DNA from 2 places in the Limosilactobacillus allomucosae genome. Region 2 is predicted to be linked to the other one. Evidence: predicted binding sites of a transcription regulator. Region 2 holds the regulator's gene; the other holds the start of a gene.
What was found. The regulator Rex, encoded in region 2, represses fermentation and respiration genes when NADH is low (regulators of the CRP and FNR family bind a similar motif). The targets are predictions, from matches to a motif close to TTGTGAANTANTTCACAA.

Region 1: a site for Rex is predicted at 9,123-9,140, ahead of ABC765_RS06100 (CidA/LrgA family protein). Genes of this name have one in related genera too.

The regions. Positions count from the first base shown of each region.
Region 1 is NZ_CP154878.1:1,273,908-1,286,319, forward strand. It holds gene ABC765_RS06060 (GDSL-type esterase/lipase family protein) at 1-593, opposite strand, end outside; gene ABC765_RS06065 (lipoate--protein ligase) at 728-1,747, opposite strand; gene lpdA (dihydrolipoyl dehydrogenase) at 1,775-3,178, opposite strand; gene ABC765_RS06075 (dihydrolipoamide acetyltransferase family protein) at 3,185-4,516, opposite strand; gene ABC765_RS06080 (alpha-ketoacid dehydrogenase subunit beta) at 4,535-5,512, opposite strand; gene pdhA (pyruvate dehydrogenase (acetyl-transferring) E1 component subunit alpha) at 5,515-6,606, opposite strand; gene ABC765_RS06090 (L-lactate dehydrogenase) at 6,752-7,738, opposite strand; gene ABC765_RS06095 (LrgB family protein) at 7,760-8,494, opposite strand; gene ABC765_RS06100 (CidA/LrgA family protein) at 8,524-9,000, opposite strand; gene ABC765_RS06105 (LytTR family DNA-binding domain-containing protein) at 9,276-10,013, opposite strand; gene ABC765_RS06110 (LytS/YhcK type 5TM receptor domain-containing protein) at 10,013-11,788, opposite strand; gene ABC765_RS06115 (transporter substrate-binding domain-containing protein) at 11,948-12,412, opposite strand, start outside.
Region 2 is NZ_CP154878.1:340,645-353,056, reverse strand. It holds gene ABC765_RS01580 (APC family permease) at 1-813, opposite strand, end outside; gene groL (chaperonin GroEL) at 951-2,573, opposite strand; gene groES (co-chaperone GroES) at 2,623-2,907, opposite strand; gene ABC765_RS01565 (redox-sensing transcriptional repressor Rex) at 3,141-3,788, opposite strand; gene ABC765_RS01560 (ABC-F family ATP-binding cassette domain-containing protein) at 4,127-6,055, shown strand; gene ABC765_RS01555 (ketopantoate reductase family protein) at 6,119-7,081, opposite strand; gene ABC765_RS01550 (CHY zinc finger protein) at 7,206-7,502, opposite strand; gene ABC765_RS01545 (biotin--[acetyl-CoA-carboxylase] ligase) at 7,502-8,488, opposite strand; gene ABC765_RS01540 (biotin transporter BioY) at 8,504-9,055, opposite strand; gene ABC765_RS01535 (pyridoxal phosphate-dependent aminotransferase) at 9,164-10,351, opposite strand; gene ABC765_RS01530 (pyruvate carboxylase) at 10,393-12,412, opposite strand, start outside.

The DNA of each region.
Region 1 (12,412 bases), 930 kb from region 2:
CCTGTGTTGACTACCACAGCCTGATTTAAAAGCTGCTTAATCAGTCCAGTTTCAATCATTCCCGTTTCTGCCAGGGAGTCGCCGGTCAGCTCAATGATCGGCGTTTTTTTATCCGTCCAAACCTCTAAACAGCTGATGGAAAACCAGCCTTTGCGTGCCTGCCAGTTATGCGGCAAATGCGGCGCGGCGTTCTTAGTTCCGGCCATGATCGCGTTATAAAACGTTTCGTCATAGACACAGCTGAAATCGGCATAGGTCTGTTTTTGCGACGCCCGCATCCTAAAATAAAGCGGCTGACCGGCAACGACTTCAAACGGCAGCGCGTCCGTATGCACTGCCCCGTTACCGACAATGGCAATCTGCTTTTGCTGGCCACGAGTAATTGATTTTGCATCGCTCATCTTTTCATCATGGCTGACGGTAAGCTCATCAAAAAACAGCGTCGCATCATTAAAACGGTTTTGCAGAATCAAACGCAGACCACTGCCGTCGACTTGAGGCGTAATCTTGATCAGCGAAGTGAGTTCCTTCATCTTAAAAGGCAGCGCGCTGAAATCATGGGTCAAGCGGCTGCTGGCGATCTGCCATCCCATCTGGCCACCTTCTTTCTAATTTATTGCCATAAAAAAGGCCGACGCTGTAATACGCCGGTCTTTTGCCTGCCGACCAATGACTGCCTGATCATCGCTTTAAGGCGTTGAAAAGCAGTCGCTGGGTGCTGGAAATTTTAATGCTGCTTGGTCAGCAGGTTGATAACAGCCTCGGGATCAATCCCAACAAAGTAGCGTTTCAGATCAAGCTTGGCCAGTGCCTGCTGCATGGCATCCTGATCATAAGGCTGCCCGATCAAGGCGTTTTGGACATCGGCTACGTCACCGGTACCAAAGAAATCGCCATAGATCTTCAAGTCATTGATGCGGCCATCTTCAACCAGGAAACGGGCATCAATGGTTCCGCCATCGAAATGCTGCCGTTTTTTAACTGAGAACTTTGGTGACTTGCCATATACCCAGTCCCAATTATCGTAGTAGCGTTTTTCCAATTCAGAAATCGCTGCTTCATCTTCAGGCGTCAGCTGATATTCAAACTGCTTGGCCTTCTCGACCGAATCGACATGCCAGATGCGTTTGATCAATTCATCTCTAAACTGCTGCGTCGTCAGATTTTGAAATTCCGGCTTAAGGTATGGCTTAACGTTGGTAACTCGCGCCCGTACCGATTTGATGCCTTTTGACTCGATTTTGTCTTTTGGGACGTGCAATGCAGAAGCAACCGCGCTGGTATCAACGTCATACATCAGCGTCCCGTGTGAAAAGGTCCGGCCGTTGCGCGTGTACATGGCATTGCCAGAAAATTTCTTGCCATCAATTACAATGTCGTTGCGTCCAGTGGTTTCCGCCCCGGTTGCGCCCATGTCATGCAGTGCATCAACGATTGGCTTGACCAGGTCCTTAAAGTCGCCGAATCGAATCTCATCGGCAGGAACGACAAAACTAAAGCACATGTTGCCCAGATCCTGATACATCGCGCCGCCACCCGACAGACGCCGCGTAATCGTAATATCATGTTCACGACAGTACTCGGCATTGATTTCTTCCATCGTGTTTTGATTGCGTCCCACGATAATGCAAGGCTTTTCGATATAAAACAGCATAAATGGCAGCTTCATTTTGTCGCTGTTCATCAGATACTGCTCAGTTGCCAGATTGCGACGGATATCCTCACTAGGCATTGCTAAATATTGCATTCGACACCACTGTTCCCTTCATCCAATTTAAATATTGGTTGGCATTCCAAGGCCGACATCAGCAGCATCCATCAATGTTTCTGAAAGAGTTGGGTGCGGATGAATCGTCAATGCAATGTCATCAATCTCATTTCCTGATTCGATTGCCAAAGTCAGCTCACTGATCAGATCTGAAGCATCCGGCCCCACGATCTGAGCACCGACCATGACATGCGTGTCCTTCATAAATACCAGCCGGACAAAGCCTTCCGTTGCCTTCATGGATACGGCCCGACCATTAGCCATGAATGGGAACTTGGCAGTCTTGACGTCCAATCCCTTTTCTTTTGCCTCAGATTCAGTCAGCCCAGTCGTGGCAATCTCATTGTCAAGATAGCAGACAGCCGGCATTGCGTGGTAGTCGACGGTTGTTGGCTTGCCAGAGATTGCTTCGGCAGCGACCTTGCCTTCATAGCTGGCCTTGTGTGCTAACGCGGCACCAGCAACGATATCGCCAATCGCAAAGATGTTCTTGACGCTGGTTCGTCCTTGCGCGTCAACCTCGATTAAGCCGCGTTTGTCAAGCTTGATGCCGGCTTGTTCAAGGCCCATGTCTTTAGTGTTGGGACGCCGGCCGACGGAAACGACGACATAATCGGCAGCCACCGTATGTTCTTGGTCGCCAACGGCATAGGTAACCTTTACGCCATCTTCGGTTTGTTCAGCCTGCTTAGCCATGGCACTGGTAATCACGTCAATTCCCTTAGCCTTAAAGTCTTTAAGTGCAACCTTGACCAGATCGGGTTCATAGTTGCCCAGAATCGACTTGGTACCTTCCAGAATCGTAACGTGTGCTCCAAAGTTGGCATAGGCATTGGCTAATTCGCTGCCAATGTAGCCTCCGCCAATAATGACCAATTCCTTTGGCACTTCCTTTAAAGCCAGCGCGCCGGTTGAATCCAGAACGCGACCTTCAAACTTAAAGCCTGGAATTTCAATTGGATGACTGCCCATTGCCAAGATCAGATGCTTAAACGTGTAGGTCTGACCATGCTGATCATTGATAACGCGCAGGCTGTGGTCGTTTTTGAGATAAGCCGTTCCCTTGATCAATTCAATCTTGTGCTCTTTGAACAGGAAACCAACCCCATTGGTCATGCGCTTTACGACGCTGTTCTTAAATGCCTGAACCTTTTCAAAATCAAGCTTGGCATCGCTGACTTCAACGCCTTGATCAGCTGAGTTCTTGGCCGTTTGATAGTTATGGCCAACCTGAATCAAAGCCTTTGATGGAATACAGCCGACATTTAAGCAAACACCGCCAAGATAGGTACTTTCCACTACGGCAACCTTTTGTCCCATTTCGGCAGCGTGAACGGCAGCAACATAGCCGCCAGGGCCCGCGCCAACTACGATGGTATCCAAATCAATTGCAAAATCACCAACAACCATGCCTGATCACCCTTCCATCAATAACAGTTCTGGATCACTCAACAATTCCTTGAGCCGGTTCATTGCCCGCTGTGCCGTACCACCGTCAATTACCCGGTGATCGCAGGCCAGCGACAGTTTCAAGACCTTGGCAACCTTGATTTCGTGATCAACAACGACTGGTTCTTCAACAATGCGTCCCATACCCAGGATGGCTACTTCCGGCCAGTTGATGATTGGCGTAAAGAAGCCGCCGCCAATTGAGCCGATATTGGTGATCGACATGCCAGTGTGGCTCATATCATCACCAGAAAGCTTGCCTTCCTTAGCCTTTTCGGTATTGGCGCTGATTTGACGCGCGATGTCAAACAGACTCATGGAATCAGCATGCTTAACGTTTGGTACGAACAGACCGCGATCCGTGTCCGTAGCAATACCGACGTTGATGTAGTCACGGTAGACGATCTTTTGGTCAGCCATGTCCACCATTGAGTTAAAGATTGGGTATTCCTTCATGATTACGGCCAGTGCCTTGGTCAGGTAGGCCATAAACGTCAGGTGAACGCCATGCTCTTTAGCCAGTTCCTTGTACTTCTTGCGGTGATCCCAAAGCTTGTCAACCACTACGTCATCAAAGACATGAATCATTGGAATCTGCTGTACGGAGCGGATCATGGCCTTAGCCGTTGCCTTGCGAACTGGCGTCATCTTTTCATCGTGCAGTGGCCATTCAGCGGAACCCTTTGGCAGTGCTGGCTGTTCAATAGCAACCGCACCTGCCGTTTGAGGCGTTTCCGGTTCAGCAGCAGCTGGGGCAGCCTTGGCACCGCCAGCCAAGAAGGCGTCAACGTCAGTCTTTAGAATCTGGCCATGACGACCGGTACCGGCAATCTGAGCCAAATCGGCACCTTTTTCGCGTGCATAGCGACGTACGGCTGGCATTGCCAGTACTGGCAGGGAGTGGTCGGCAGCACTAGGAGCAGCCGCTGGAGCAGAAGCGGCTGGCGCTGATGCTGGGGCAACTGAAGCAGTGCTTGGTGCTGGGGCGGCACTTGGCTCAGGAGCAGCACTGGCATCGCTTTCTGCTTCGGCACCGGCATCAACATTACCTTGACCATCAGCAACCTCAAATTCGATCAGTACTTGGCCAACCGTAACATCGTCGCCCTTTTCAAAATTGATCTTGGTTACCTTGCCATCGACTGGTGATGGAATTTCAGAGGTTGACTTGTCGTTTTCGATTTCAACCATATCGGCGTCTTTTTGAATGGTGTCGCCAACCTTAACGTGCCATTCGCCAATCGTGCCTTCTGCCATCCCTTCACCAAGTTCTGGCATTTTGAATTCATATTTGCTCATTGATCTTCCACCTCGCGATTAAAAGTTGACGGTTTCCTTAACCTTGTCAACGATATCTTGCTTGTTAGGCAGCCATACTTCTTCGGCATCACTGAATGGATATGGCGTGTCCGGAGCAGCTACCCGCGCAATTGGTGCATCCAGGTACAAAATGCCTTTTTCACCGATCAGCGAGGCCAACTGACCACCAACGCCGGCTTGCTTTTGAGCTTCTTGAACCAGTACGACGCGGCCCGTCTTCTTAACGGATTCCAGGATCGTATCTTCATCAAGCGGTGCCAGCGTACGCAGGTCAACGACTTCAGCATTGATGCCTTCCTTGGCCAGTTCATCAGCAGCTGCCAGACTTTCTTGAACCATGTAGCCATACGTGATGATGGATACGTCAGTGCCCTCGCGCTTGACGGCTGCCTTGTCCAATGGAACAGTGTAGGCTTCATCAGGCACTTCTTCTTTGATCGAGCGGTAAAGCTTCATGTGTTCACAGAAGAAGACCGGATCATCAGAGCGGATTGCCGAGATCAAAAGTCCCTTGGCGTCATAAGGACCACTTGGCGCAACCACGCGCAGCCCAGGAACCTGAGTCAGCAGGCCTTCAAAGCTGTCTGAGTGCAGTTCTGGCGTGTGTACCCCACCACCAAATGGAGCCCGCACCGTGATTGGGAACTTGCGCGTGCCACCCATCCGGAAGCGGTAGCGCGCCATCTGACCAGCCAGCTCATCAAAGGCTTCGTAGATAAAGCCCATAAACTGCAGTTCTGGTACGGGACGGAAGCCTTCCAGCGCCATCCCGTTAGCCAGCCCGATAATGCCGGATTCAGCCAGCGGCGTGTCGAATACGCGATCGTTGCCATATTTTTCCTGCAGACCATCAGTTGCCCGGAAGACACCACCGTTTTTACCAACGTCTTCACCAAAGATCATTACCTTGTCATCATGAGCAAGCTCTTCATCCATGGCAGCCGTGATTGCCTTGATCATTGTCATCTTAGCCATGATTACTTAGCCTCCTTTGCTTGGTAAGCATCCAGCTCTTTTTGAATTGCTGGCGGCGTAACCACATACTCGTTTTGCATCAGTTCGGTAACGGTCTGCGTTGGCTGTGATTCAACTTCCTGCATTGCGTCATCGACTTCCTTGTTGGCTGCTTCAACGCAGGCCTTTTCCTGGTCTTCATCCCAAAGGCCCTTGCTCTCTAAGAACTTGCGCATCCGAATCAGTGGATCCTTCTTCAGCCAGATATCTTCTTCATCTTCGGAACGGTAACGACGTGGCACGTCACCAGCCGTCGTGTGCGGTCCATAACGGTAGCACAGCGTTTCGATCAGGACGGGACCATTGCCGGCCGTGATCCAGTCACGAGCCTGCTTGGCAACGCTGTAGACAGCCAAGGCATCCATCCCATCAACCTGCAGTCCAGGAATCCCGCTGGCAACAGCCTTTTGAGCCAAGGTTGGCGCTGCCGTCTGAGCCTTTCTTGGAACCGAGATTGCGTACAGGTTGTTTTGTACGAAGAACAGGGCCGGTGCTTTAAAGGCACTGGCAAAGTTGACCCCTTCATAAAAGTCACCCTGTGAGGTACCGCCATCACCAGTGTAGGTGTAGGCAACGTTCTTGGCACCCTTCTTCTTCAGACCAAGTGCCACGCCGGCCGTCTGGGCATATTGGGCACCGATGATGATCTGAGGCGGAACGGCATTTAATTCCTCAGGGTACTTGTTGCCGTTAACGTGGCCCTTGCTCCACAAGAATCCCTTCCACATTGGCAGACCGTGCTTAACCAGCTGTGGCACGTCACGGTAGCCGCCGAGCAGAAAGTCATCCTTGCTCATTGCGAAGTTGGAACCCATTTGACTGGCTTCCTCACCGGCAGTCGGGGCAAAGAATCCCAACCGGCCCTGCCGACAAAGCTTCATGGTACGGTCACCCAATACTCGCGACCAAACCATCTGCTTAAACAGTTCAACCAACTCTTCATCACTCAGGTCAGGCATCAAATCGGGGTTGACGACTTTGCCATCTTCGTCCAGAACTTGAAGCGGCTTGATTTCGGGGTTATGTTTCAGCTCCTCAAAATCCAACTTTTTCATCTAGAACAACCTCCTTTAATAAACAATGAAACGCTTACACTTATAGTTTTATAACATTTTTTTGAAAAATCAAGTCTTTTTTCGAAAAAACGAGGAAAACATCATCTTTTTAAGAAAACGTTTTCCTCGTTGATTTTGTGAAATATTATGCATTAGCAACCAGCGAAACGACATCTTTATTCAGACCCGTTTCCTTCATGCCGCGATCAACTGCTTCACGCAGAACGGCCGCGGAATGTGCCATTGCTTTTTGTTCGCGTTCGTCAAGCTGAACGTCAATAACCTGCTCAACCCCATGCGCATTGATGACAGCTGGCGTCCCCAGATAAAGGTCGTGAACGCCATATTCGCCGTTAACATAGGCACCAATTGGCAAAACGGCATTCTCATTGCGCAGAATAGCCTTGGTAATCCGCATCAAGGCCGTGGCAACGCCATAGTAGGTCGCACCTTTCCGGTTGATAATTTCGTAGGCTTTGTGACGAGTTTCATCTTCAATTCGCTTGAGACGTTCTTCTGAAATACCTTCTTCTTTGGCAATCTGCAGCAGGTTCTTGCCACCGATTGCTGCTGATGAGTAGGCCGCAAATTCAGAATCGCCATGTTCGCCTAACACGTTAGCTGATACATCGGCAGGGCTGACGTTGAACTCCTTAGCCAAAGCCACGCGCAGCCGTGCCGTGTCCAACAGCGTGCCGGAGCTGATTACACGACTGGTTGGGAAACCGGAGATTTTTTGGACGGCATAGGTCAGAATGTCGACTGGGTTGGCCGCCACTAAGAAGATGCCGTTAAAGCCGGACTTAACCACGTTTTGCGTAACATCAGCCATGATCTTGAGATTCTTGTTGATCAATTGCAGCCGGGTTTCGCCAGGCTTTTGGGCAGCCCCGGCACAGATCACGACCAAGTCGGCATCGCGGCAGACCGAATAGTCGGCTGATTCAACCTTTTTTGGTGAGGTAAAGACCGTCGCATCCTCTAAGTCCAGCGTGTCGCCTTCACCCTTGCTCTTGGTGTGGTTGATAATTGCGAATTCTTCTGCCAATCCTTGCTGAACCATGGCAAATGCATAGGCAGAACCAACCGCACCGTCACCAATCAGCACGACTTTTTGTTGTCGATAAGACATATTACGATACCCCTTTGTTAATTATTTCATGAACAGGTTGACGTAGATTGGAACCAGAATGTCCATTGCCAACGAAACGATAACTACGGCAACCGAAGCCATTGCCCCTTCAATTGAACCTAATTGCAGCGCCTTGGCAGAACCAACCGTGTGGCCAGCAGAACCCAGACCCAGACCAGTACCAACCTTGGAAATCTTCTTCAAGCGGAAGATCTTGATCAAGAAGTTGGCCAGGGCGTAGATGATGACGGCGTTTAAAATACATGCCATGGCAGTAACGGCAGGGTCACCGCCAACCCCCTTGGCAATTGGCATGGCAACAGCAGTCGTTGCGGCTTGTGGCAGCATGGCAGCCGTGGAAACTCGCGACAGACCAAACAGCTTGGAAACCAGTTGAATCCCAAACAAGGAGATAAAGCCACCGACAAACAGCGTCAAAACAATATCAAGCCAGTACTTCTTGAAAATATCATTTCGACGATACAGCGGAATGGCAAACGCAACCGTAGCCGGGTTTAAGAACCAGAAGATGATGTTTCCGCCCGGCAGGTAGTACTTAGTGTAGACGGCTGCCGTCGTAGATCCGATGCCCTTAGCCCAGATTGCCAGAACCGCAATTCCAAAGACCATTCCGACCAAAAGCGGCGTAAACAAGAAGAACCCATGACTGATCTTAAACAGCCACATCCCTAAAAGATAACCAGCCAGTGAGATTAAGATACCGGTATAAGGCAATACCATTGATTGACTAAACATTTTTAATCCTCCCTTTTCTCGTACACGGCTTAGTGAGCCATATGCTGCGTGCCCGCGTGACTTGCATTTGAGCTTGACGCTGTGTTTGACTGCTTATGTGCCAAGCGTTCATGCAGCTTAACAAAGAAGTTGCCCACGTAAGCAATTACGACCAGCAGGATAATCGTGGAGATGATGATGACGCAGATATCCTGAAGACCTTCACGCTTCATCAGTCCCAGACTGCCACAGAGCTGAACGCCAGATGGCACGAATAGAAAGGCAATCATACTGATCATAAAGTCGCCAAACTTTTCAACCTGCTCCAGTTTAACGATGTGAGCTGCCAACAGAATGTAGAGCAGCACCATCCCAATCAGTGGCGTTGGTACTACGAAACTAGCTGGGAACAAATCTGAAATCAGCTGTGAGACAAACAGAATAGCGGCAAAAATGCCCATTTGTACCAGAATTGGCGCTGCCTTTTTTTCTTCCTTGGCTGACGCTTGTTTTTCCTTCTTATCCATGTTGTTTTCCCTTCCCTCAAATCAATCCGAAAATATCATAAAAAATAATTGCAGTTAATCTTATTTAAGATGGCCATCTTTGATATCGATTACACAATGTATTGTAGTTAATCTTATTGATTTTGTGTTAGTTTTCACATTGATTGACAGAATTTGACGATGAAATGCCTTTACCGGCTGCTGAGATGCCCTGAGGATTCTTTTTTGACAAAATAAAAAGCACTGAATGCATTATCTTAACATTCAATGCTTGTGCAAATATTAGACAATTCGAGCTACTGCAGTCCGATTGCCTTCTTGGTTTTAGCCACATATGACCTGCTGACTGGAATTTTGCTGCCGTCTTTTAACGTTAGCTCGTAGGTATGATTAAAACTGGGCTGCATTTCGTCAATCTCGTCCAGATTAACAATAAATCCCCGATGAATCCGCAAAAAATGCTTTGGATCCAAGAGCTGAGCAATACTGGTTAGCGTCTGCCGACTGATCAAGAGCTTATCGTTTCTGAGATGCAGATGCGTGTAGCCGCCTTGGGTCTCAATATACATCACATCGCGTTTTTGAATCACCATCGTCTTGTCATCAATCGTAATCGACAGCCGCGGATTCTGCCAGGCAGTCTGTTCAGCAACGTCTTCTGACTGTTCCGCATTGCCCAAAAGCTTGGCGACTCTGGCAACGGCTTCGTTGATTCGATCCGGGTCAAACGGCTTTAAAACATAGTCAACGGCCGCTTCATTAAACGCATCGATTGCGTAGTTGTCATAAGCCGTGGCAAAAACGATTGCTGGTGGCTGAGGCAGCTTTTTCCAACGTCTGGCCAGTGCCATACCGTTGCCATCATCTAGTTTGATGTCCAAAAAGACCAGATCGGGATGCGTGGCATTGACTTTTTGATCAGCCGTCATCACCCCATCGGCCTCATCAATCTGATTGACCAGCGTGTTTTTCTCCAATAGATAGTGCAGTTCATTTCTGGCCAGCGGTTCATCATCAACAATCAGTACTTTCATTATATAGATGCCCCTTCCGTATTTAGATCCTGTTTAGTTTGTGCATAAGGTATCAAAAGCGAGATTGAAGTCCCCGTCTTGCCGGTTACGATCTGCATCTTGGCACTGTCGCCATAAAGACCTTTCAAACGCGCATTCAGATTCTGCATGGCCGTACCGCTCCCTTGCTCTGAATCAATTTTTTCCTTGCCAAGCTTGCCTATGACTGCCGGATCGATTCCCTCGCCATTGTCGGCTACTCTTATTTCCAGATACTTACCGGATTTGGTAATCCAGATATTAATGATGTTGCCGGTCTTGCGATTGCCAAATGCATGATGAATGGCGTTTTCTACCAAGACCTGAATGGCAAATGGCGGAACCAGCACCTGATCATCAACGCTGCTGTAGAACTCAACGTCATATTTGTCGGGAAAGCGCGTCTGTTCTAGATTCAGATAGGCCTTAACGTGGGCTTCCTCTTGTTTGAGCGGAATCTTGGATTGATTGGCACCCAACAGATTAGAACGGAAAAACGTACTGAGCTCACGCAGCAGAAACCGCGCCTTTTCACTGTCAAAACGCGAGATGGCAATAATCGTATTGATCGAATTAAAGAAAAAGTGGGGACTGATCTGGGCCTGCAGCGACTTAAGCTCCGCATCTCTAAGCAGTCCTGCCTGGCGTTCTTTTTCGCCCAATACGATCTGCGTGGCTAAAATCTCACCCAGTCCCTCGCCGGTTTGAATCTCAACGGGGGTCAGCTGCCAGTTTTCCTTAAAATACAGCGTCAAAACGCCTAGTACTCGGCTGCCCAACGTTAAGGGAATCGCCATCCCTGCCTGCAAGGGGCAATGATCGTTATGACAGCCAATCTGTCCAGTGTTATAGGCCAGCTGTGTCTGCCGATTCTGCAGCGCCTGTTTAGCAAAACGCGGCACATCAGCTTTTGGCATGTCATGATAATGATGGTCGCTGCCAGCTCCGGCAAAGGCCAGCGTTTTTTCAGTATTGCCAATGCCAACCGCGTCAAAATCAGTATACTCCAAGATCAGATCAGTAACCTGACGCGCCGATTCTGACTGCAGACCATGGCGAAATGCCGGCAGCGTCCTGACTGCCAGTTTCATTACCGAACGAGTCTGAACGGCGCGCGTATCAACTTCCTGGCGAAAATATAAAGACAGAATCATCAGGAAAAAAGCCGTCCCAATCGAACTGATCACAATCATCGGCAGCGCGATAAAGTGGGCCAGTTTTAAATGCGTCGGACTAAAGAAAACGACAAAGATCATCTGAATCGATTCCATCACCAAACTGACCAAAAAGCCCTGCCATGGCGGCATGACGACAAAATGACGGCGATTTTTGTGGTACAGCATCCCAGACAAAATCCCGATCAAAGTCGAGCTGACAATGTAAAACCAGGCATCCGCGGCCCAGCTTTCCTGCATCATTCGGTGAGTTCCGGCAACCAGACCCGTCAGTCCGCCAACACCAGGTCCGCCAACGATCCCGGCTACCGTTACGGCCAGAATGCGGACGTTAGCCACTGAATAGCCAGGAGTGACGTGCCATAAAATGGTTTCGCGCATAATATGATTATCAGGATCGATCTCAATCCCCAATAAATTAGAAATGATTGCAAAGGCTGAAAAAATCAGCGCCAATTTAAATAGATTGGCCGGCGTGGCATCTAAAAGCAGCCGCCGAAACGGCCGGATATTGACCAGAATAAAGGCCAGCAGGATAATCAGTCCCACTCGTTCTGCAATCAAAAAAGCCAGTTCTCCCATAAGTTCACTCCTTAATCTTGCTCATCCAGTAACTTAATATACCACAATCTCTTAAATGTTTAGTGAGATGCTTAACAAGATTTTGATTTTAAGCCACTTATTCTATCCATATCCAAATAAAAAACATGGTCTGGATAACTCCGGATCATGTTTTAGCGGCTATTTGGTAATGTCAGCACCAAAGTACTTTTGGGATAGCTTTTGGAGCGTGCTATCCTTTTGCAGTTCCTGTAGTGCCTGGTTGTATTGTTTTTGCAGCGCCGATGAGTTCTTGTTAAACATTGCTGCAACCTTGACCGGCTTGGCTTCGCTGGAAACGTCAATCATCTTGAGTCCCTTGGTGCTGTGCTTTTTAGCATAGACGTACCAAGCCTCGCGACTATTGATCATCCCTTCGACCCGGCCTTGCTTGATCATATCCAGTCCACTGGCAAAGTCGCTGTCGTCAACCGTAATCCCGCCATACTTTTTAACCAGCGTAGCGTTGTTGGTCCCCACACCCGCGGCAAACTTGTGGCCTTTGATAGACTTAAGCGTTTTAAGCGAGCTGTTTTCTTTAACGATCATGACAAAGTGCGATGAAATGTAGGGATCAGAGAAAAGGTACTTCTTTTCGCGTTCAGG
Region 2 (12,412 bases):
CGTTAACAGCGATGGCTTAACTGCTCCTACAAAGGTAATCTGCAGCAGAACATATAATACTGCCGTAATCGTCAATGAGATTACGACGCCACGGTAAATGTTTTTTTGTGGATCCTTCATTTCACCACCCAGATTGACAACCGTCTGGAAGGCATCATAAGAAAAAATAATTCCGGCTACCGTAGTCGCTTCAAAAATCGAACGGCTGCCATAAGGCATAAACTCATGGATGCTTTGGCCGAAATTACTAGTGTGAAAACCACTCAGCATTAACACGATGATCGTCAAGGTTGGCATCAGCAGCTTAAAAATCGAGATCAAACCAGTAAAATGCGTCAAGATCTTAACTGACCAGAAATTGATCAGCGTAAAAACGATCATAAACGCAAAGACCACCAGCAGTCCTTGATTGGTAATGCTGCCTTGACTGACAAATCTGAGCGTCCAATTAGCCCAGCTCCATGGCCATGAGCTCATATATTGTACTGAAGCCACCGCTTCGATGGGGATCAGTGTAATCAAGGAGACCCAGTTGGCCCAAGCCGCTATGAAACCTAAAAGCGGGCCATGACTGTACTGAGCGTAGCGACTCATCCCGCCGCTTTCAGGAAACATCGCACCCAGTTCAACGTAATTAAAAGCAATCACCATGATGATGATCGCCCCTAAAATCCAAGAGATGACTGCTGCTGGCCCGGCAATCCTAGCCGCCTCGCCAGCACCAAACAGCCATCCGGATCCGATCAATGAATTCAGAGCCAGTAAAATGACTGATGTTAAAGACATTTTCTGACTAGGCATTTTTGATGACATAAAAATACTCCACTAAATAAAATAGCGTCCATTGGTTTGAATGGACATACCTAACAGAATACCACTAAGCAGTCACTAAACGCAAAAAAGCGCCTCAATAATGTTGAGACGCTTTTTATTCATTGTTTGGCAATGGATTACATCATACCGGCGCCGCCTTGAGGAGCAGCTGGCTGATCATTCTTTGGTTCTGGCTTATCAGCAACAACGGCTTCAGTAGTCAAAAGCATTGCTGATACCGAAGCAGCGTTTTGCAGTGCCGAGCGCGTAACCTTGGTAGGGTCAACGATGCCGGCCGCAACCATGTCTTCATACTTGTCAATGGCAGCGTTGTAGCCGATGCCTGGCTTTTCGCTCTTCAAACGGTTAACGATGATTGAGCCTTCAACACCAGCGTTTTCAGCGATTTGACGAACTGGGGCCTCCAATGCCTTCTTAACGATGTTGACACCCGTTGCTTCATCGTCGCTTTCGGTTTCAACGTTTTCCAAGGCAGGAATTACGTTGATCAAAGCAGTACCACCACCAGGTACGAAGCCTTCTTGAACGGCAGCCCGCGTAGCGTTTAAAGCATCTTCAACGCGGTACTTCTTTTCCTTGAGTTCCGTTTCAGTAGCAGCACCGACCTTGATTACGGCAACCCCGCCAGACAGCTTGGCCAGACGTTCCTGCAGCTTTTCTTTGTCGAATTCAGAAGTCGTGTTGGCAATTGCCTGCTTGATCTGTTCAACTCGTTCAGCAATTGCATCCTTAGCACCGTTGCCGTCAACGATCGTCGTGTTGTCCTTGGTTACGGTAACCTTGTTGGCAGAACCAAGTTGAGCAATCGTAGCATCCTTTAAGCTCATGCCCAGGTCATCAGAGATTACGGTACCACCAGTCAAAATGGCGATATCCTGCAATTGAGCCTTACGACGATCGCCAAAGCCTGGCGCCTTAACCGCGCAAACGTTGAACGTCCCGCGAATCTTGTTCAATACCAAGGTTGGCAGAGCTTCACCGGTAATGTCGTCAGCAATGATCAAAAGCGAGCGGCCTTCTTGAACAACAGCCTGCAGCAATGGCAGAATGTCTTGAATGTTGCCAATCTTCTTGTCAGTGATCAGAATGTATGGATTGTCCAGATCAGATTCCATCTTGTCCGTGTCGGTTACCATGTATTGAGACATGTAGCCGCGGTCAAAGCTCATCCCTTCAACCACGTCAACCGTCGTGTCAACGCCACGGCTGTCTTCAATCGTGATTACGCCATCGTGGCCAACCTTTTCCATGGCATCGGCAATCAGTTCACCGACTTCAGGGTTGGCAGCAGAGATGGAGGCAATTTGCGCAATGTCATCCTTGCTTTGCACTTCATGACTCATCTTGTGCAGTTCTTCAACGGCAGCCTTGGTAGCCTTGTCGATACCGCGACGAATGCCAACTGGGTTAGCACCGGCAGCAACGTTCTTCATCCCAGCGTTAACGATGGCTTGCGTCAAAACGGTTGCCGTCGTCGTACCGTCACCGGCGTTGTCGTTGGTCTTGGAAGCAACTTCAGAAACAAGCTTGGCGCCCATGTTTTCAAAGTGGTCTTCCAATTCAATGTTCTTGGCGATCGTAACCCCATCGTTAGTAATCGTAGGCGCGCCATAGCTTTGTTCCAAAACAACATTGCGACCCTTAGGACCGATCGTCGTCTTAACCGTGTTGGCCAGCTTGTCTACCCCACGCAGCATTGCCTTGCGTGCATCTTCAGAAAACTTAATTTCTTTTGCCATTTTAGATTTTCACCTCATTAATATTGATCGAATGCGAAAACAAGTCTATTTAGTCAACGATGGCAACCAGGTCTTTTTCACGAACGACCAGGTACTTTTCACCATTGTATTCGACTTCATTGCCTGCGTACTTGTCAAACAGGACGCGGTCGCCTTCCTTAACGGCTGGAGCAACTTTTTGACCATTGTCCAGGTAACGGCCTTCGCCGACTGCTACAACCGTACCCGTCGTTGGCTTATCCTTGGCATTGTTAGCCAGGACAATTCCGCCAACCGTCTTTTCTTCAGCTTGTTCCGCTTTAAGAACAACGCGATCTCCTAATGGTTTTAACACGTTAATCCCTCCATCAATCATCATTAATAATTCAGATATTCTTTTTAGCACTCTTATCACCCAAGTGCTAATTACATGATCTACTATATCATGATCTTGCTAAAATGCAACAATTATTTTGACCAATTTTGACTATTATTTTATAGAAATCGCTTTAGTTGCCATTCTAACGGCATTTTGACTTTTTGACTTTTTATCAAAAAACGCATGACGATTGCTCGCCATGCGTTGAGTTATTTTTGACTGTCTTTAGTATTGTTATTTTCAATAAAGTAGATCAGAGTCTGCAGTTCATTGGTCAGGTCAATATTTTGTACCTGAACGTCTTTTGGCACTGACAGACGAACCGGCGTAAAGTTCAAGATACCATGAACTCCGGCTTCGACCAGCTCATCAGTAACAGCCTGCGACTTTTCGCCAGGCACCGTTAAAATAACGACATCAATCTGCTGTTCTTGCAGCTGCTTTTTCATCTCGCCAACCGGGTAGACAGGAATCCCACTCTTAACGGTATTTGCTAAGGCTGGTTTAGGATCAAAAGCCGCGCTGATTCGCAGATTGGTGCTTTGGTGGAAATTGTAGTTCATCAAGGCGCTGCCCAGACTGCCGACCCCAACCAAAGCCACACTGGTCAGCTTATCTTGATTCAAGATACCCTTGAAAAAGTTCAAAAGCTTTTCCACATCATAGCCATAGCCGCGCTTGCCCAATTCGCCAAAATAGGAAAAGTCGCGTCGAATCGTTGCCGAATCAACTTTAACCGCCTCTGATAATTCAGTCGATGAGACGCGCCGTTTATTGGCATTAAGCAAAACGTTCAGATACCGATAGTAGACCGGCAACCGCTTAGCCGTGGCACGGGGAATTTTACGCGTTGCCATTAATAGATTCCTCCAATTCAGATTCTAGTTTGTGAAAATTATTCCTTAATCATTTTAACAACTCCGCTAAAGTTTGTGAACTATTTTCCAAGAAAAGAATCGATTTTTATTTAAACATGTTCTCTATTATGCTACAGGCTTCACTGCATGTCCATTAATGATTTGTGAAATCCATGTCATCAGCTGATCATGGATGTTTTGACAATGACAAGTGATTTTTTGCGACATTAATTCAAAATTTAACATTACTAATCAGTCCTGTTCTCCAGCTCGCGACCTGGTCTGATCTTGTGCTACAATCTTAACTGACTATCTACTTTAAAAAATGAGGTTGAATTATGCTGCTATTGCAAACCAATAATGTTGAACGTCGCTTTGGCAGCGATGTTTTGTTTCATAATATGAATATGCAGATTCAAGAACATGGCCGAACTGCATTGGTCGGACGCAACGGTGCGGGCAAAACGACCTTCTTGAAAATCATTGCCGGTTTAACTGAACCTGACGAAGGCACGGTTACTCACGCCCGCGACCTGACGATTGGCTACCTGGCTCAGAATCAAGGACTTGACAGCCAAAACTCAATCTGGACCGAATTAGACAGCGTCTTTGCTCCTTTACACGAAATGGAAAGACAGCTGCATGAACTGGAGAATCAACTGGGGACACTGACGCCTAAAGCTACGGACTACCAAGACGTTTTAGCAAGCTATGACCGTTTATCCGAGCAGTTCAAAAAACAGGGCGGCTATGAATATGCGTCTCGCATGCGAGGAGTACTGCACGGTTTTGGTTTTGATGAAGCAATGTATGATACTTCAGTCAATGCGCTTTCTGGCGGTCAAAAAACCAAGCTGGCCCTGGCAAAGATTCTGCTGCAGTCACCCAACCTTTTGATCCTAGACGAACCAACCAATCATTTGGACATGGGCGTCTTAAGCTGGCTGGAAGACTATCTTAAAAGCTATCAGGGCGCACTTTTGATTGTCTCTCACGACCGCTACTTCTTAGATCGCGTAGTCACCGACGTTTACGATCTTGACAATCATACGCTGATCCACTATACCGGCAACTATACGCAGTTCGTAACCCATAAGCGTGAACGGCTGCAGGCTGAATGGAAGCATTATGAGCAGCAGCAAAAAGAAATTGCCAAGCTGGAGGATTTTGTCAATCGCAACATCGTAAGAGCTTCAACTACCAAACGTGCCCAGGCTCGCCGCAAGCAGCTGGAAAAAATGGATCGCTTGGAGCGGCCGACTACCGATGATTCCTCGATTCATTTTCAATTCCACAGTGACCACGCTTCGGGCAACGAGGTCTTGGATGTCGATGAACTCAATATCGGCTATCAAGATCAAAAGCTGGCTGGCCCATTGTCGTTTAAGGTTCGCAAAGGTCAGCGCGTCGGTATTATCGGTCCAAACGGAATTGGCAAATCAACGCTTTTAAAGACGCTTTTGAAAAAGATTCCTAAACTTAGCGGGACGATCAAATTCGGCGCTAATCTGGAAATCGGCTACTACGACCAGGAACAGCAGCAGTTGCATCCTGAAAAGACCGTTTTAGAAGAAGTCTGGGACGACCATCCTGAAGTTTCCGAAAAAGACATTCGCTCGCTTCTGGGCAGTTTTCTATTTGTTGGCGATGACGTCTACAAACCGGTCAGCGCGCTTTCAGGTGGGGAAAAGGCACGTCTGGAGCTGACCAAGCTTTCATTTATGCCAATCAACTTTTTGATCCTGGATGAGCCAACCAACCACTTGGACATTGACAGCCGCGAAGTCTTGGAAACAGCCATTAACGAATTTGATGGGACGGTTCTGTTTATCTCGCACGACCGCTACTTCTTAAACCAGGTCGCTACCGATATCCTATATATGACGGCTCATAACATGACGCATTATGAAGGAAACTACGACGACTATCTGACCCAACAGGCAAAACTGGAGCAGCAGACACAGCCAGCAGCCAAAGTCAAACAGTCAACCGGTCAGCTTTCCTATCAGCAAAGCAAAGAAACTCAGCGTGCCCGACGCAAGCTGCAGCGGCAGGTCGATCAATTAGAAAATCAGATGGGGGAACTGGAGACCAAGCAGGCCGCGATCGAAGCTGAGATGGCCAAGCCTGAAATCGCCGTCGACATCGCTCAGCTGACCGATCTGCAAAAAAAGCTGGATGCCTTAAAAGCCCAAAGCGAAGACGTTGAGCTGCAATGGACTGAAGCCGCCGAAGCCCTGGAGATATTTGATCAAGAAAATCAATAAGCATATACGCTGCCGATCAACATAAATAAAGACCGCTGGACCAGATTTGATCCAGCGGTCTTTTTATTGACGGAACTTACGCGTATTTTCCGCCAAATGAACCAAGCCGCGCAGAAAGTCATGCGTCGTGGCTTCATAGTCGTACTTTTTGCCTAATTCGTAAATGTAGCCATTGATGTAGTCGACTTCGGTATTTCGACCATTATGCATATCCTGATACATTGAAGGATAGTGCAGTGGATTGCCGACGCGGCTGACGTATTCAACCGTCTTCCATTCGGTCTCACGATCATTGAGCAGCTTGATGCCAGCTCGTTCAGTCACGTCATAGGCTTCATTAATCAATTGTTTGCTCAGCCGTTCAGCACCAGGATAATCGATAAACTGACCCATCTGAATCTCAAACAGCGTACAGATCGTATTGACAACCGAGTTAAAGACAACCTTGGTCATCAAAGTTCCCAAGAAGTTGGTCGTCAAAGTCGGATTCAGATTGGCAGCCTTAAAGTCGGCAATGATCTCATGCGTGCGCTCATCCGGCTTTTCCGTTTCGTTGGCAACATTGATTGATCCAGCACCTGGCTTGCCAATAAAATCAACGTCGCCAGCCTTGTTTAGCACAGTCCCGATCAGACAGGTTCCGGCTAAAACATGCTCTTTGGGAAAATACTTGTTTAGTTTTTCAACGTGACCCATCCCATTCATGCCTGAAAAAACGTACTGCTTTTCTGGCTTAAAGAAATGGGCCGAGCGCTCTAAGAGGTCCTGCAGCGTCATCTGCTTGGCAAAAACGATAAAAACGTCTGGCTCGCCTTGATACTCTTCTGGTGAATAAATATTGACCGGAACCAGATGCCGATTTTCATGGTCACGGGAAACATAGACCCCACCTTGTTTTTTGATGGTTTCAACTTCGGGTGCCCAGTTGTCGACAAAATCAACCTGCGCACCCGCATTTTCCTGCAGCAGCACCCCAAAGCGCAATCCCATCGCACCTGCACCTAAAACCGTATATCGCAGCGTCATCTCAATCACTGATCCTTTCCTAAAACTTAATTAAAACATGTCATTGGGCCTGATTTATTTCACTTCTTAATCAACGCCTTATATTCTAATCTTATTTTAATTAAAAATCAATGAGAAAAACCTGTTATTTAAAATAGATCCGACAGTGACGATGGCAGCCAGGATTAAAATCATGCCCACAGCGCGGACAGCTTCCCTGCTGATATTGTGCAAACTGCATCAAGCAGCCACAGACACCGCATAAGACTGGCCAGTTGTCTCGCTCACAGGCCATGAAATGATGGTTTTCTAAAGCATCATGACATCGATAGCAGGCATAGTATTTTTGGCAACGACTGCATTTCAAGGCCGCAACGTCAACTGCCAAGTGATAGTGCCGACAGCGGCCAGCCTGATCTAAATCTAAACCGTGAATTTCCATTATGACGTCATCCCTGGCAGATCAACCTTGGTCACCTCGCCGCTGATAAACGACTTTTTCGTGCCATCTGCCAACTCCAATACCAGGCCGCCTTGATCGTCAATGTCGACGGCTTTGCCAACTGCTTCATCATTGCCGATTTTTAAGACGACTGGCCGATTCAAGACCAACGAATGAGCCCGATACTCTGGCAGGAATTTTCCTGAATCGTATTCACTATAAACGTTCATGATTGCAACCAAAAGCCTGGCAGCCAGCTGATTTCGATCAATGATCTGCCTAGGGGCAATGCTGCCGGCTTTTTGAGCCACTGCCGCCGGAAAATCGACGGTCGATAGATTAATCCCGATTCCTACAATTAATGCTGCCGACGATGCCGATTCCAGTTCCAGCGTTGCCTCAGTCAGAATACCGCAGACTTTGTGACCGTTCATATAGATATCATTAACCCACTTATATGAAAAATCACGATCAGGAAAGGTTTGCTTCAGTACTCGACCAACTGCAACGGCGACTCCGGTTGTTAAAAGGCCAATTTTAGGCAGCGCGCTCATTGGATTATGCGGCAAAACCAAGCTAAAATACAAGCCTGTCTTTTGCGGCGAATAGAACTGGCGGCCGCGTCTGCCATAGCCGGCCGTCTGCTGATCAGCTAAAAACGCGACTGGCTGGCTGGGCTGATGACTGCTGAGATACTGCTTAGCCCAGTTTTGCGTTGAATCAATGCTTGATGCCGTATGAATCTCGCCATTAAATTCATCGCGAGTCTGCATCTTGATTACCGCTGCATCCAAATGATCCGTTCCTAAATATCGATAGCCAAGCGCTCGCTGACTCTCAATCTGGTGTCCTTGCCTGCGCAGGGCAGCGACGCCTTTCCAGATGCTTTCGCGACTGATCTTTAAGCGCTCCGCCAGCTGACTGCCTGAAATCCATTGCTGCTCATTAAGCAAGAAAATTTTAAGCAGCTCATCTTTAGTCCCCATTGCGATTCCTCTTTTCTAGCCAAGATTCAATACTGGTACACGCCGCAGCTGACGAGCAACGGCTACTGCCACGCCGGCTTTGATCAGGTCGCCAGGAATAAATGCCAGATTGGACATCAATGCCGCCGTCAGCTTGATGTGCGACTGCCAGCTGAGCCAAACAGATCCCGTAACATCAATAAACAGCACGCCGGCCAGCACGATCATCAAAAATTCCTGCCACCAATTCCAATGACTGCCAAAACGCTGCCGCAGACTGCTGATCAAAAGCGGTGCAAACAGCCAGGCCAAAAGGTAGCCTCCAGTTGGACCGGCAAAAACGGCAATTCCCCCGCTGCCGCCAGTCAAGAAAGGAAAGCCAACCGCAACTAACAGCAGAAGCAGAGCCACTGAGGTCGTTCCTTCTTTCGGCCCCAGAATCTCACCGGCCATCATGACCCCCATATTCTGCAGTACGATTGGGACCGGAATAAACCCTAGCGGAATACCTGGGATCATGCCTAAAACGATTAAGATTGCCGTCATCAAGGCGGTCTGCGTTAAATGAACAATATTTTGACGTTTCATTTTATTCCTTCTTTCAACTTGTAACCCTTATCTTAAATTTAGGGTTACAAGAATTTTAAAATAAGAGCCCAGCTCAAATTAGAACTGAGCTCATTGGTTATTGATCGATTATTTTTGGTGGTCTGCCATAAAGGCTTGAATTCGTTGAACCGCTTCTTTTAAGACATCCATGCTGGTTGCATAGCTGATCCGTACATGATCATCCATTCCAAAGGCCGCGCCCGGAACGACTGCCACGTGAGCCTCATCGAGCAGCGCGTTGACAAACTCATCAGTCGAGGCAAAACCGGTCAGCTTAACGGCTTCGCTGACGTCAGGGAAGGCATAGAAAGCTCCGGCCGGCTTTACATCCAGCTTAAAGCCTGGAATCTCGTTTAATAACGGATAAAGCGTGTTGATGCGTTCCTCATAGGTAGCGCGCATTTCTTCAACACAGGCCTGATCACCGGTAACAGCTGCCAAAGCGGCATATTGACTGACGGCTGCCATGTTGCCGGCTGCATGACTCAAGAACGTCTTCAGACCCTTGACTACCTGTTCGTCAGCAATGGCATAGCCAACGCGCCAGCCGGTCATCGAGTAGGTCTTAGACATCCCATTAACCAGAATCGTCTGCTTACGGATCGCTGGTGACAGGTCCAGCAGCGAGACAAACTTGGTCCCGTTATAGACCAGCTTGCCATAGATATCGTCAGCAATCACGATAATATCATGCTCAACGGCCCAGTCGCCAATCGCCTGCAATTGTTCGCGCGTGTAGACGGCACCAGATGGATTGTTAGGCGTGTTTAAGATCATGGCCTTCGTCTTAGGCGTTCGCGCGGCTTCTAATTCTTCAGGAACAACGGTCAGGCGACCAGCTGCCGGTTTTACAAAGACTGGCTTGGCACCGGCCAGCTTAACCTGTTCGCCATAGGTTACCCAGTATGGCAAAGGAATCAAGACCTCGTCGCCTTCATCAAACAGTGCTTGTCCCAGGGCGTACAGCGTCATTTTAGCACCATTCATTACTACCACGTTATCCGCCGTGAAGTCTGTGCCATGATCGGCGTTTTCTTTATCGGCGATTGCTTTTCTTAACGGCTCAATGCCGGCTGCCGCGGTGTAAAAATCAACCTTGCCAGACTCAATTGCCTTAATCGCAGCCTGTCCGATGTGCTTAGGCGTATTGAAATCTGGCTGACCGATTGAAAGGTTCAAGACGTCAATGCCTTGCGCCTTCATTGCCTTGGCCTTGCCAGACAAAGCCAGCGTTGCTGAGGGTTGAATGTTGCTTACGCGTTCTGAAATTTCCACTGTTTTAACCTCGCTTTATAAATTAATACTGTCAAGCTGTATTAGCTTAAAGGACTCATTTGAATCAGCAGGTCTTGGCTTTCCATCGTCGAGCCGGCCTTGGCATAGACTTTATCAATCTTACCGTCAAACGAGGCCTTGATCGTTGTTTCCATCTTCATGGCCTCGGTTACGACCAGCGTCTGGCCCTTCTTGACTTCTTGACCGTTTTCGACCATCACGTCAACGACCGTCCCATTAAGCGGCATCCCAATCTGACCTGGATCGTGCGGATCGGCTTTTGGCACGCTGACCTTGGCCGTGGCCGCATGTGTCTGATCCTTGACCGTCAAGACCAGCTGCTGACCGTTTTCGGAGAACAGTAAGTGGCGGTTGCCGTCAACGTCCATGTCAGAAACCGTATTGAGCTCAAGAATCTCCGTACGACCCGGCCGCAGATTGACGTAGATCTTTTCGCCTGGGCGCATTCCTTGATAGAACGTATTCGTGTCCAGGACGCCGATCTTGCCATATTGACGATTGCGCTTGACATAATCAAGATAAACGTCTGGGTACAGTACATAGCTGATGACTTCTTCAGCGGTTGGCTGGCGCTTCAGCTGCTCAGCCAGTTCCTTGGTCATCTGATCAAAGTCAACTGGCTGTGCCAGACTGCCGGGACGAACCGTAATCGCTGGGTGATCCTTTAAGACGACTTTTTGCAGCTGCTTTGGAAAACCGCCATATGGCTGACCAAGATCACCTGCAAAGAAGTTGACTACGGATTCTGGGAAGTCGAGCGTTTCGCCGCGTTCGATAATGTTTTCGGCATTCAGGCCGTTTTGGATCATAAAGATGGCCAGATCGCCGACTACCTTAGAACTTGGCGTAACCTTAACGATATCGCCAAGCAGGGCATTAACTTCACGATACTTGGCCTTAACCTCATCAAAGTCGTCCAGTCCCAGCGACTTAGCCTGCTGCTGCAGGTTGGAGTATTGGCCACCAGGCATCTCCGTTTGATAAATGTCGGTCTGTGGTGACGTAATGCCGTTCATGAAGTCTTGGTAGAGCGGCTTGACCTGTGCCCAGTAGTCATTGATCTTTTCAACCGTTTCAATATCCAGTTCTGGCTGCCGTTCATTACCAGCTAAAGCATAGTAGAAACTGCTCATGCTTGGCTGACTCGTCGTTCCCGAAAGCGCGCTGGAAGCTACGTCAACCACGTCAACGCCGGCTCTGGTAGCCTGAACGTAGGTTGCAACCCCATTGCCAGTCGTGTCATGCGTATGCAGGTGAACCGGTACGTCATACTTGCTCTTCAGTTCGCCAATCAGTTCATAGGCGGCCTGTGGCTTGAGCAGTCCAGCCATATCTTTGATGCCGATGATCTGGGCCCCGGCATCAACCAGCTGACCAGCCAGCGTCTTGTAGTAGTCCAGCGTGTATTTATGCTCGTCTGGGCTGAGCAGGTCGCCCGTATAGCACATCGTCCCTTCAGCAATCTTGCCAGTCTGCCGAACGTATTCAATGCTCTTTTGCATTTGTTCGATCCAGTTCAGGCTGTCAAAGATTCGAAAGACGTCAACGCCATCTTCAGCACTCTTGTCGATGAATTTCTTTAAGACGTTGTCAGGATAGTTCTTGTAGCCAACGGCGTTCGATCCCCGCAACAGCATCTGCAGCATGGTATGCGGCATCTTTTCACGCAGAATCTTCAGCCGCTGCCATGGATCCTCGCCTAAGAAGCGGTAAGCCACGTCAAAGGTTGCCCCGCCCCATACTTCAGCTGAGAAGACGTTTGGCATGGCGTGATCGTAAAGGTCGGCAATCGGCAGCATGTCTTTGGTCCGCATCCGTGTGGCAAACAAACTCTGGTGCGCGTCCCGCATCGTCGTATCAGTGATCAGAACCCGCTTTTGGGCGCTGACCCACTTCATTGCCGCCTCAGCTCCGTCACGATCCAGAATATCCTTGGCATTGACGATTGGCAGTCCATTATGACGCTCAAGGTTGATCTTTGGCGCCTTTAATTCGGCAGCATGAACCTGTTCGCGCGCCTTGACGCCATTAAAGCCGTTA